One region of the Streptomyces roseirectus genome, then DNA from elsewhere that is predicted to be linked to it. Evidence: riboswitches for the same ligand, from Rfam matches in the RefSeq annotation. Region 1 holds a riboswitch; each other region holds the start of a gene.

The links. Region 1 has a riboswitch for cyclic di-AMP ahead of IAG44_RS21880 (M23 family metallopeptidase). Riboswitches for the same ligand answer to the same signal wherever they lie in the genome.
Region 2: another riboswitch for cyclic di-AMP. It lies ahead of IAG44_RS09995 (M23 family metallopeptidase); the one in region 1 lies ahead of IAG44_RS21880 (M23 family metallopeptidase).
Region 3: another riboswitch for cyclic di-AMP. It lies ahead of IAG44_RS06150 (LysM peptidoglycan-binding domain-containing M23 family metallopeptidase); the one in region 1 lies ahead of IAG44_RS21880 (M23 family metallopeptidase).

The regions. Positions count from the first base shown of each region.
Region 1 is NZ_CP060828.1:5,167,854-5,171,930, forward strand. It holds gene IAG44_RS21865 (dihydrofolate reductase family protein) at 1-393, shown strand, start outside; gene IAG44_RS21870 (alginate lyase family protein) at 468-1,682, shown strand; tRNA gene IAG44_RS21875 (tRNA-Met) at 1,745-1,818, shown strand; cyclic di-AMP (ydaO/yuaA leader) riboswitch at 2,061-2,218, shown strand; gene IAG44_RS21880 (M23 family metallopeptidase) at 2,228-3,226, shown strand; gene IAG44_RS21885 (aldo/keto reductase) at 3,312-4,077, shown strand, end outside.
Region 2 is NZ_CP060828.1:2,449,785-2,453,861, forward strand. It holds gene IAG44_RS09980 (bifunctional acetate--CoA ligase family protein/GNAT family N-acetyltransferase) at 1-97, opposite strand, end outside; gene IAG44_RS09985 (HPr family phosphocarrier protein) at 285-566, shown strand; gene IAG44_RS09990 (GntR family transcriptional regulator) at 781-1,464, opposite strand; gene IAG44_RS09995 (M23 family metallopeptidase) at 1,658-2,410, opposite strand; cyclic di-AMP (ydaO/yuaA leader) riboswitch at 2,425-2,571, opposite strand; gene IAG44_RS10000 (M16 family metallopeptidase) at 2,914-4,077, opposite strand, start outside.
Region 3 is NZ_CP060828.1:1,514,936-1,519,012, forward strand. It holds gene IAG44_RS06145 (exo-rhamnogalacturonan lyase family protein) at 1-785, opposite strand, end outside; gene IAG44_RS06150 (LysM peptidoglycan-binding domain-containing M23 family metallopeptidase) at 1,030-2,094, opposite strand; cyclic di-AMP (ydaO/yuaA leader) riboswitch at 2,097-2,267, opposite strand; gene IAG44_RS06155 (alpha-galactosidase) at 2,562-4,077, opposite strand, start outside.

The DNA of each region.
Region 1 (4,077 bases):
CCGCCCTCGGAGACGGCCTTCAGCGTCGGCGCGGTGGTCGTCGCGGCCGACGGGACGGAGATCGCGCGCGGGCACTCGCGCGAGGGCGACGACACCGTCGTCCACGCGGAGGAGGCGGCCCTCGCCAAGCTGGACCCGGCGGACCCGCGGCTCGCCGGGGCGACGGTGTACTCCAGCCTGGAACCCTGCGCGCGCCGCGCCTCCCGCCCGGCGCCCTGCGCGCGGCTCATCCTCGACGCCGGGGTGCGGCGGGTCGTCACGGCGTGGATCGAACCGGACACCTTCGTCCAGGACGCGGACGGCAACGGGCTGCTGAGGGACGCGGGGGTGGAGGTGCTGCTGTTGGACGAGTACGAGGGACGGGCGAAGGCGCCGAACGGGCACCTGCTCTGATCAGCCGGGGGAGCCCTGACCCGCCCGGCCCACCCCAACCTGCGCACCACCCCGGTCCGGGCCACGCTGCCCACATGAGGTCAGCCAAACCCGTACTCGCCGCCGCCCTGCTGCTCGCGCTCGCCGCCTGCTCCACCACCACCCCCGAACCCCGCCGGATGGCCCGCGCCCTCCCCCCGGAGGCGTCGTTCACGCACCCGGGGGTGCTGGTGGCCAGGACGCAGCTGGACGCCGTCCGGGAGAAGGTGCACGCCGGTGAACAGCCGTGGCTGGGCGCCTACTTGGACATGAGGGACAGCAAGTACGGCTCGTACAAGTACGCCCCGGAGCCGTACGAGAGCGTCGACTGCCCCGGCGGCGACCAGCCGAACCGCCCCGCGCACGGCTGCGTGGAGGAGCGCCAGGACGCGATCGCCGCCTACACCCAGGCCCTCCTGTTCAGCGTGACCGGCAAGCCGCGGCACGCCGAGAAGGCGCGGGAGATCATGGACGCCTGGTCGGCGCGGATCAGACGGCACACCGAGGACGACGCCGGGCTCCAGACCGCGTGGGCGGGCTCGACGTGGGCGAGGGCGGCGGAGATCGTCCGGCACACGCCCGGCGGGGGCTGGCCCGAGGACCGGGTGCTGCGGTTCGAGGCGATGCTGCGCGACGCCTACCTCCCGGCCGTCACCCGGGAGGTCCCGGACTACAACGGCAACTGGGACCTCGCGATGACGGACGCGGCCATCGGCATCGGCGTCTTCACCAACGACCACAAGGTCTTCGACCAGGCCCTGAGCCGCTTCCGGGCCCGCGTCCCCGCCTACTTCTACCTGGAGAAGGACGGCCGCATCCCGATCGCCCCCGCGAAGGCGGGCCTGGACGACCCGGCGAAGCTCACCGCGTACTGGTTCGGGCAGACGACGTTCAAGGACGGCGTCTCCCAGGAGACCTGCCGCAACTTCAAGCACGCCGGCTACTCCCTGGCCGCCGCCGCCCACATCGCGGAGACGGCGTGGCACCAGGGCGTCGACCTGTACGGCGAGACCAAGGACCGGCTGAAGGCGGCGGCCGAGCTGCACGCCCGCTACCAGGCGGGCGAGAAGGCCCCGGCGTGGCTGTGCGGCGGGAAGGTCGACCGCAACATGGGCCCCGACCTGGAGGTCCTGGTCAACCACCTGGAGGGCCGGCTCGGCGAGTCCGTCCCGGCGGCGCACCGGCTCGTGGAGCGGCACCGGCCCGCCGGCACGGACGACCTGTTCGTGGCCTGGGAGACCCTGACGCACGCCCGTAACCCGGGGGTATGACGGGGGTAGGACGGAACCGGTTTGGAGTTCCACTCGGCGTATGCCTATAGTTATCTCACCGACGCGGGGTGGAGCAGCTCGGTAGCTCGCTGGGCTCATAACCCAGAGGTCGCAGGTTCAAATCCTGTCCCCGCTACTGAAAAAGGACCGGGATCCTGGAAACAGGGTCCCGGTCCTTTTGTTGTCCCCGGCGGTCACTCTGCGTATCGCGAGGTTCGCATCACCGCCCCAACTCGCCCGTTTTTCCCTACCGTTGACCCGAAAATTCCGGGCCAGAAATGTTTGTCGATCAAGAGGAACAGCTTGGAAACGGGTACTCGGGTCGATTAACGTTCGATAACGCAGCACGGTTGTTCCAGCCGTCATCAGGGGCGGCTCCGTGCGCACGCGCCGAATCCCGTAAGGGAACCGGGGAACCACCACCTTGGGGTGAATCACGCGGACGCCACCGCTCACGAGCGGCCGGTTTACGCGCGTAGGAGACCTTCCCGCTCCGAACCCGTCAGCTAACCCGGTAGGCGGCGGAAGGAAAGGAGTGCGCCCGCGTGGCGAACCGGACTGCCCCAGAAGCCCCTGCCCAGCCGACCTTCGGGTTCGGCGGCTACCGCGTCGAGGAAGAGGGCCCCTGGGAGGAGTGGAACCCGACGGCCGACTCCGTCCCGGCCAAGGGCAAGCACCGGGTCGCCAGGCAGCGCGCCGGAGCCGGCGGCGGATTCGCCCGTAGCTCCACGGTCCTCGGCGTCGGCGTCATAGCCGCCGTCAGCGCGGGCGGCATGGCCAGCGCCAACACGGGCAACGCGCCCGTCTCCATCTCCGTCGACGACATCCCCGGCGTCGGCTCCCTCGTCTCCGACGACGACGACCGGACGCCCGAGGCCACGCCGATCGCCAGCATCGTCAGCGAGGCCGGGCAGGAGTCCGCCGACGCCGCCGAGGCGCTGCGCAACCGGATCATCGCGCAGGCCGAGTCGCAGGCGACGCAGGCCGAGCAGCAGGCGAAGGTGGCCGCGCAGCGCGCCGAGGCCGACGCCGCCGCGAAGGCCGCCAAGGCCGCGCAGGCCAACGTCGAAGAGGCCAAGGAAGAGGCCGACGCCGCCGCCAAGCGCAAGGCCGAGGAGGCGCGGCTCGCCGAGCTGGCCAAGCAGTACGCGCTGCCGACGTCCTCGTACACCATCACCTCGACGTTCGGGCAGTCCGGGGCGCTCTGGTCGTCCGGGTACCACACCGGGCTCGACTTCGCGGCGCCCACCGGCACGCTCCTCAAGGCTGTCCACAGCGGGACCATCATCGAGGCCGGGTACGCCGGGTCCTACGGCTACCTCACGAAGCTCAAGCTGGATGACGGCACCGAGATCTGGTACGCCCACCAGTCGTCCATCAGCGTCAGCGTCGGCCAGCGGGTCGGGACCGGGGACGTCATCGGGCGGGTCGGGGCGACGGGGAACGTGACCGGGGCGCACCTGCACCTGGAGGTCCACGTCAACGGGTCCGGGAGCGGGATCGACCCGGCGGCTTGGCTGCGGAGCAAGGGCCTGACGATCTGAGGGTGCTCGGACGGGCTCTTCGCGTGGTGAGTTCTTTGCGTGACGGGCGGAATTCGTGGGTCCGGGGCCGGTGTTGACGTAGATCATGACTACTCTGCGCCCGCTCGGCTCCTCCGACCTCGAAGTCTTCCCCCTCGCCCTCGGCGGTAACGTCTTCGGCTGGACCGCCGACGAGGAGACCTCCTTCGCCGTCCTCGACGCGTACACCGCGGCGGGCGGCAACTTCGTCGACACCGCTGACGTCTACTCGGCCTGGGTCGAGGGCAACAGCGGTGGCGAGTCCGAGACGATCATCGGCAAGTGGCTCGCCTCGCGCGGCAACCGGGACGACGTCGTCATCGCGACCAAGGTCAGCCAGCACCCCGAGTTCCAGGGGCTGTCCGCGGACACGATCAAAGCGGCGGCGGACGCGTCCCTGAAGCGCCTCGGTACCGACCACATCGACCTCTACTACACGCACTTCGACAAGCCCGAGACGCCGGTCGAGGAGATCCTGGGCGCGCTCGACGAGTTGGTGCGGGCGGGCAAGGTGCGGCACATCGCCGCCTCCAACATCTCCCCCGAGCGGCTTCGCGAGTTCCTCGACTTCTCCGACCGCGAAGGGCTCGCCCGGTACGTCGCCGTCCAGCCCCACTACAACCTCGTCTCCCGCGACACGTACGAGGGGCCCCTCCAGGACGTCGTCTCCCACACCGGCCTCGCCGCCGTCCCCTACTTCGCCCTCGCCTCCGGCTTCCTCACCGGCAAGTACCGCCCCGGCACGACCGTCTCGGGCGCCCGTGCCGCCGGCGGCGCCGGCAAGCACCTCGACACCGAGCGGGGCCGCAAGGTCCTCGCCGCCCTCGACGAAA
Region 2 (4,077 bases), 2.7 Mb from region 1:
CGGTGATGGGCCGCACGCGCGCGGTACCGCCGTCGCGCAGCACCACGTCGGCTTCCCAGTGGGCGGGGTACTCGTGCCGCTCCTGCGCGCTCTGCATGGGGCCCAGGGTACGGCTCGCGTCCGACAACGGCGCGAGGCAGTCTGGGGGACGGAAGACGGCACGAGCCGGACCGAGGCCGCGGTCCGGACAAGCCGCCTCGGAGGGGCCGTCGCGCCTGCTCCGGGGACGCTTCACGTGTGGAAAAATGGTCTAGACAACCCTGAACACCGAAGGGCAGCATCACATGGCTGAGCGCCGCGTCACCATCGGCTGGGCGGAGGGCCTTCACGCCCGCCCCGCCTCCCTCTTCGTCCGAGCCGCCACGGCCACAGGCGTCCCGGTCACAATCGCCAAGGCGGGCGGCAGCCCCGTCAACGCGGCGTCCATGCTGGCCGTCCTCGGCCTCGGCGCCCAGGGCGGCGAGGAGGTCGTGCTGACCGCCGACGCCGAGGGCGCCGACGCGGCCCTCGACCGGCTGGCCAAGCTGGTCTCCGAAGGTCTCGACGAGCTTCCCGAGACCGTCTGAACCGGCGCTCCACGCGCGCGTGAGCCGCGCCGCCCCACCGGGCGGCGCGGCTCCGCCGTTTTCCGGGAACCCGGGAATGAATTGCCCCGCGCAGGATTAGGGCCGCGTGAACACATGCGGAGGGCGTACGCCGGGGAATTCACGGCGCACCCGGGAAAAGGGCAGCGGAAATACACCTCCGCCGAATATCTCTTCTTTGTATACGGCGCCCGTGTTAATGCCGCAGGCCGGACATGTTTACGGCGTGTTGCGAAGTCCTCACACGGTCGGCGCCGGCGAAGCGCAGCCGGTGCGCGGCCGTGGAGCGCTCGGTGTGCAGCGCGGTGACCGCCCGCGCGCGCTCGGCGTCCCCGCGCGCGACGGCGTCCACGATCGCTCCGTGCTCGGTCCAGGAGTCGACAGGGCTGGCCGGCGGCTCCACGGCGTACATCCAGGCGATCTTGTGGCGCAGCTGGGTCAACGTCGAGGTCAGGGCATGGCTTCCGCACGCCTGGGCCAGCGTCTCGTGGAACCAGCCGCCCAGGGAACGTAGATCCTCGCTGTTGCCCCTCCTGGCGCGCTCCTGGCCCAGCCTGACGAGTCCGCGCAGCACCTTCAGGTGGGCCTCCGTGCGCCGCTGCGCGGCACGGGCGGCGCCCAGCGGCTCCAGCAGCAGGCGCATCTCCAGCAGGTCGGCGGCCTCCTGCTCGGTCGGCTCGGCCACGCACGCGCCCGCGTGGCGCCGTGTCACGACGAACCCCTCGGCCTCCAGCGTGCGCAGCGCCTCACGGACCGGGACGCGGCTGACGCCATACCGGCGCGCGAGAAGTTCCTCGGTGAGGCGGCTGCCACGCTCGTAGACACCCGCGACGATGTCGTCCCGGATGGCCGTGCACACCGAGTGCGCCGGAATACGCATGACCGACCTCCGCCTTAATCCCCGTGAAACGCCGCCGAACGCGCCGATCGACGTGTGTTCCGTGACTCTATTGCAATGAGCGGGAATTTCCGATGGCGAGCCGGAATCCAGGGATATTTTTTGGACAGGAGAGCGTGCGAAACGCCGAAAGCCCCGGCTGGAGGAGCCGGGGCTGGACGATCTCGCGCAGAGGTCAGACGTCGACGCCGTGCGCGCGCAGATAGGCGACCGGGTCGATGTCGGAGCCGTACTCCGCCGTCGTGCGCGCCTCGAAGTGCAGGTGCGGGCCCGTCACGTTGCCGGTCGCGCCCGAGTAGCCGATCAGTTCGCCGGGGGTGACCGTCTGGCCCACCGCCACGGAGATCGCCGACAGGTGGCCGTACTGGGTGTACGTCCCGTCGTGCATCCGGACGACGACCTGGTTGCCGTAGGCGCCGCCCCAGCCCGCCTCGACGACGGTGCCGAGGCCCACGGCGTGCACCGGGGTGCCGGTGGCGGCGTGGAAGTCGATGCCCGTGTGGCTGCCGGAGGACCACAGGGAGCCGCCGCTGCGGTAGCCGGTGGAGACGTAGGAGCCGGTGATCGGCGCGACGAACGCGTTGAGCCGGGCCCGTTCCGCCTCGCGCGCGGCGCGTGCCTCGGCCGCGCGAGCCGCCCTCGCGTCCTCGGCTGCCTGGGCGCGCAGAGCCTGCGCCTGCGCGCGTACGGCCGCCTGCTGGACGGCGTGCTGCTGCGCGTCCGCGCGGTCGGCGGCCTGCTCGGTGACGTCGAGGCGCATGGTGACCGTGTCGTCCGCGAGCGTCATGGCGTTCGCGGCCGTCGGTTCGGGGGGAGAGCCGGCCGCCAGTGCCGACGTCGTCAGCGCCGCTATGCCGGCCGCGCGGGCCGTCGTGCGCTGGATCCGGGTCGCCTTGCGGCGCTTCCCGGTGGCGCAGGTGAACGCCATGAGGTCGAGTTCGTCCTTTCCTTCCCTCTCGCCTACCGGGTTAGCTGACGGGTTCGGAGCAGGAAGGTCTCCTACGGGCGCACGCGCCCGATTCACCCCAGGGACTGTGGGTCCCCGGCTCCCCTGGCTCGCGCCGTGCGGGGACTCGGCGATCGCTGTCCGGTGCCGCGGTGTGCGGCGCACTGCCCGACGAACAGCCCGGACGACGCTAGAGGGGCACACCGCCGATTCCCAAACGCACAGCGGTTTTTGTAGCGCAGACCACAGGGCAGAGGTGCACCCTCCGGGCGAAAACGGTCATCCCCGAGGAACGTTTCCGGGCAGGGTGTCGATGTGCGAACAGGCGAACGAGGCAGGGCGGGGGGAAGGTTCGGCGCACGCGCGCGGGCCGGTACGACGGAGCCGCCGCCCGGAGATGTCTCCGGACGGCGGCCCAGGGCGCGCACGGCAGTGGTCCCACACGCGCGTGCCCGAACGGTCGCACCCGCGCGTACGCCGGCCGGCTACTCCGCCGTCACCACCTGCACCGGCCCGATCCCCAGGGCCTCGACCGGCTCGCGGATCTCCTTCGCGTCGCCGACCAGGACGGTCACCAGGCGGTCGACCGGGAAGGCGTTGACGACGGCGGCGGTGGCCTCGACGGTCCCGGTGGCGGCGAGCCTGCGGTACAGGGTCGCCTGGAAGTCGTCGGGCAGGTGCTGCTCGACCTGGTCGGCGAGGGTCCCGGCGACGGCCGCGGCGGTCTCGTACTTGAGCGGCGCCACCCCGACGAGGTTCTGGACGGCGAAGTCGCGCTCGGCGTCCGTCAGGCCCTCGGCGGCGAGCGTGCGCAGGACGGTCCACAGGTCCGCGAGGGCGGGCCCGGTGTTGGGCGTGTCCACGGAGCCGCTGATGGCGAGCATGGACGCGCCGGTGCCGTCGGGGGCGGAGCGCAGGACCTGGCCGAAGGCGCGCACGCCGTAGGTGTAGCCCTTCTCCTCGCGCAGGACGGCGTCCAGACGGGACGTCAGGGTGCCGCCGAGGCAGTACGTGCCGAGCACCTGGGCGGCCCACACGCGGTCGTGCCGGTCGGCGCCCACGCGCCCGATCAGCAGCTGCGTCTGGACGGCGCCGGGCCGGTCGACGATGACGACGCGCCCGGTGTCGTCGGCGGTGATCGGCGGGACGGGCCGGGGCTGCGCCGGGGTACCCGTCCAGGCGCCCAGGGTCTCGCCGAGCAGCGCGTCGAGGTCGACGCCGTCCAGGTCGCCGACGACGACCGCGGTGGCCGTGGCGGGGCGCACGTGCCGGTCGTAGAAGGCGCGGACGGCGGCGGCGTCGATCTTCTCGACGGTGTCCTCGGTGCCCTGGCGCGGGCGCGACATGCGCGCGGTCGCCGGGAACAGCGCCTTGGAGAGCTCCTTGGCGGCCCGCCGGGACGGGTTGGCGAGTTCGTGGGGGATCTCGTCGAGGCGGTTGCGCACCAGCCGTTCGACCTCGCCCTCGGCGAACGCGGGCGCGCGCAGGGCGTCGGCGAGCAGCCCGAGCCCCTTGGCGAGCCGGGAGGCCGGGACCTCCAGGCTGAGGCGGACGCCGGGGTGGTCGGCGTGCGCGTCGAGCGTGGCGCCCGCGCGCTCCAGCTCGGCCGCGTACTCCTCGGCGGAGTGCCGGTCGGTGCCCTCGGAGAA
Region 3 (4,077 bases), 3.7 Mb from region 1:
TGCGCAGGACTTGGGGCGGGGAAACCGTGACTCGGGAGCAGTCGCCGGAGGGGAAGTAGGTGTCGTTGCCGGTGAAGAAATCCTTCGCGGTGATGCGACACGTTGACGGCGGTGCTCGACGTGACCGCGAACTTCCCGGTGTCCGCGTCGAGCAGACCGGTTCCGGTGAAGAAGCCGTGAGGCTGGGCGGCGATCGTCCGCAGGGAGTTGACCAGTTTCGCGCGCGCCTGTTCCGCCTTGGGGGCGTGCCGGTCACCGGGGAGGTAGCCGTCGGTGCGGACCTTGCGCTGCGGGTCGACGGCGAGGAACGTCCGTTCCACGTCGGCGAGTTCGCGCAGCAGGTCACCGGTGCGCTCGTCGCCGGTGAGGTAGTGGAAGAAGCGCCGGTTGGCGGTGGCCGAGATGCGGACCTGTTTGGCGCTGTCCGCGTAGTGCCGGGTACCGAGCAGGTAGCGGTCGGCCTTCGGGGCGTCCGGGGCGATCGCGTGGGCCGTCCGCTTCACCGAGCCGTCGGGCCGGTAGGCGGTGGGCCAGGTCCGGACGGGGACGTCGGTGCCGTCGACGGTGGTCAGTCCGAGCGGCTGCTCCGGGTGGCGGGTGCCGCGCGCCCACGGCACGCCCCAGGTGGCGCCCGCGTGGGCGTCGGGGGCGCCTTCCAGCCAGCGCAGTTCGGTGCGGGCGCCGGAGGTCGCGGCGGCCGGGCGGGACCGGGCCCAGGAGACCGAGGTGGCGGCGGCCGCGACGGCGGCGCCCTTGATGACGGTGCGTCGGTGGGCGCCGGACACGGGACCTCCAGGGAAGGAGCTTGCGGGAGGGGGCGGAGATCACTGTCTCCCCGCCCTCTTCCGGCTGTCGACGCTTCCGGCCCTCCTGCCACACGACCGCAATGAAACGATCATGAACGCGCAGAATCCGACATCCGCGCGCCCCCTGAAGGCACCCGGAACGCCCCGAAGGCCGGACCCGGGGATCGGGGTCCGGCCTTCGGAGGCGTGTCAGATGAGGCGGAGTCTCAGGTGAGGCGAGGTGTCAGACGGAGACGCCGTGCGAGCGGAGGAACGCCAGCGGGTCGATGTCCGAGCCGTAGTTCGCGGTGGTCCGCATCTCGAAGTGCAGGTGCGGCCCGGTCACGTTGCCCGTGGAGCCCGAGTAGCCGATCACCTCGCCCGCGCTGACGGTCTCGCCGACCGAGACGGTGATCGACGACATGTGCGCGTACTGCGCGTAGTAGCCGTCCGCGAGCCGGATGACGACCTGGTTGCCGTACGCCCCGGCCCAGCCGGCCGAGACGACCGTCCCGGCGCCGACGGCCCGCAGGGCGGTGCCGGTCGGCACGACGAAGTCGACGCCCGTGTGATAGCCGCTGGACCACATGCTGCCCGAGACGCGGTACCCGGTCCCGACGACCGCGCCCTTGACCGGCAGCGCGAACCCGGAGGACGACACACTCCCACCGGACCCCTTCGAGGAGCCGCCCGAGGAGGAGCTGCCGGACGAAGAGCCGCGGGAAGAGGACCGCGTCGACGCCTGCGAGTCCCGCGAGCTGTCCGACTTCTGGGACGACCGCTGCGAGGACTGCGACCCCGAAGAGCCCGACGACCCGGATGAGCCGGACGAGGACTGCGAACCGCTCTCCGTGCTCCCGGAGCCGCCACGCGCCGCCTTCGCGCCGAGCGACAGCCGCAGCCCGGGATGGATCAGCGACGGGTCGGAGCCGACGGCCTCCCGGTTGTCCTCGTAGAGCCGCTGCCAGCCCCCTCGGACGTTCTGCTCCTGGGCGATCTTCGACAGGTAGTCGCCGGACCGGACGGTGTAGACGGACGTCTTGCGGGTGCCCGACGGAGTCGACGTCGCGGACGCCGCACTGGCCGGCGTAGCGGTCCGCGCGGCCGGCACGCTCCGGGCGGCCTGGTCGCCGACGGACGCGACCGACGCGGCGGCCGCGGAGGTGTTCGCGGAGGACGCCGTCTGCGCGTGCGCCCCGGTGGCCCCGATGAGCGGTATCGCGAGCGCCGCGCCACCGGTTCCGGCGGCGGCCAGCGAACGGGAGAAACGGGGCGGCTTAGGGCGGCGGTGCTTACCCCTGGCGGACATGGAATTCCTCTCCTGCGCCTGCGAGGTGAGCTGTCGGGTGCGAGCAGGAGATGCCCGGCCGCAGCGAGGTGCGGCTTTACCCCTAGCCTCTTCCGGAGACCGGAACAGGCGGTGATTCCTGTGGGTCCCCCGCTCCTGCCGTTTCCTGTGGTCGGGTGCGGCCCCGGGCGGTGGCAGGATTCGGCGTCCGCCCGGATTGCTGGTGAACGTAGGCGACGCGGACACGCGATCACAAGCAGAATCCGCCTGTGAATTCTCCGCGCGTTGACGCGCCGTGGGCTTTCCCGGTCACCCCGCGTGCGGACACAACCGGCCCGCATGCCCAATCTCCCTTGAAAAGCGCCCCTATTACGTGAACATGACGCGTGACCCAGGGCCAGGAATATGACCCTGGTCACACGTCCGATGTAGGGCTTTCCTTATCCCGGAGCGAGCCGGAATGAAATCTGCGAATACGGACAGAAAGCTCAGATGCGGCGCAGTCGGAATACTCCCGCGTCCAGGTCACCACTCAGTCCGGTCCGCAATCCGTGATGCAGCAGCACCGCACCCCGATGAATTTCGCCCGTTTCGAGGCATTCGTACGACGCCGTCGCGTCGAGCCCCCGCAGCCGCACCGCCGGCACCGGCTCCCCGTAGTGCTGCGCCTGGAGCCAGGCGAGGACGACCGTCTCGTCCCCGCGCACGTACTGCACGGCGCTCAGCCCGCCCTGCGGCGCCCTGAGCCGGTACAGGTCGCCCTGCTGGACGACGGGCCGGATCTCCTTGTAGAGCTCCACCCACTCGCGCGCCTCGGCGAGTTCCGCGTCGGTCCACTCGGAGAGGTCGCCGCCGACGCCGAGCACCCCGGCGAAGGAGCTGACGAACCGGAACTTCAGCGAGCTGACCCGGTTGTTCAGCTGGGTGTTGGGGCTGTCGGTGACCCAGGCGGCCATCACGCGCGCGGGATGGATCTGGCTGAAGCCGTGCTGGATGGCGAGCCGGTCCAGCGGGTCGGTGTTGTCGGAGGTCCACACCTGGTCCGTGCGGCTGAGGATGCCGAGGTCGATCCGGCCGCCGCCGCCCGAGCAGGACTCGAAGGCGACGCCGGGGTGCGCCGCGCGCAGCCGGTCGAGCAGGGCGTACAGCGCGCGCACGTGGTCGACCCACAGGCGCTGCGGGTAGGGGTCGCCGGGCCAGCCCGCGTCGGTGAAGCAGCGGTTGAAGTCCCACTTCACGTAGTCGATCGGGGCGCTGGACAGCAGGCCGTCCAACTGCTCCCACAGGTACTCCTGGACGTCCTCGCGCGCGAGGTTGAGCATCAGCTGGTTGCGGGACTCCGTGCGCGTGCGGCCCTCCTGGAACTGCACCCAGTCGGGGTGGGCGCGGTAGAGGTCGCTGTCCGGGTTGACCATCTCGGGCTCGACCCAGATGCCGAACTGCATGCCGAGGCCGTGCACCTGGTCCGCGAGGGGCTTGAGGCCCTGCGGGAAGCGGTCGGGGTTGGGCGCCCAGTCACCGAGGCCCGCACGGTCGCTGGTGCGCGCGCCGAACCAGCCGTCGTCGACGACGAACAGCTCGACGCCGATGTCGGCCGCCTTGCGCGCGAGGACGAGCTGCTGCTCCTCGGAGATGTCGAAGTTGGTCGCCTCCCAGGAGTTGAACAGCACCGGGCGGTCCTGCCCGGCGTCCGGGATCACGTGCTCGCGCTGGTAGGCGTGCCAGGCGCGGCTGGCGCCGCCGAAGCCGCCGGCGGACCACAGGGCCGCGAAGACGGGCGTCGTGAAGGAGTCGCCGTCGGCGAGGAGCAGGAGGCCCGACTCGTCGTGTCCGGCGCCGCCGGTGATCTGCACGCGCGCGTCGGGAAGCTGGGCGACGGCGATCCGCCAGGAGCCGGACCAGCCGAGGGCGGCGGTGAAGACCTCGCCGGTCTCCTCGGTCGCGTCGGTGTCGAGGGCGACCCAGGGCAGGTGCGGGTGCCCGGTGTGGCCGCGCCGGCTGCCG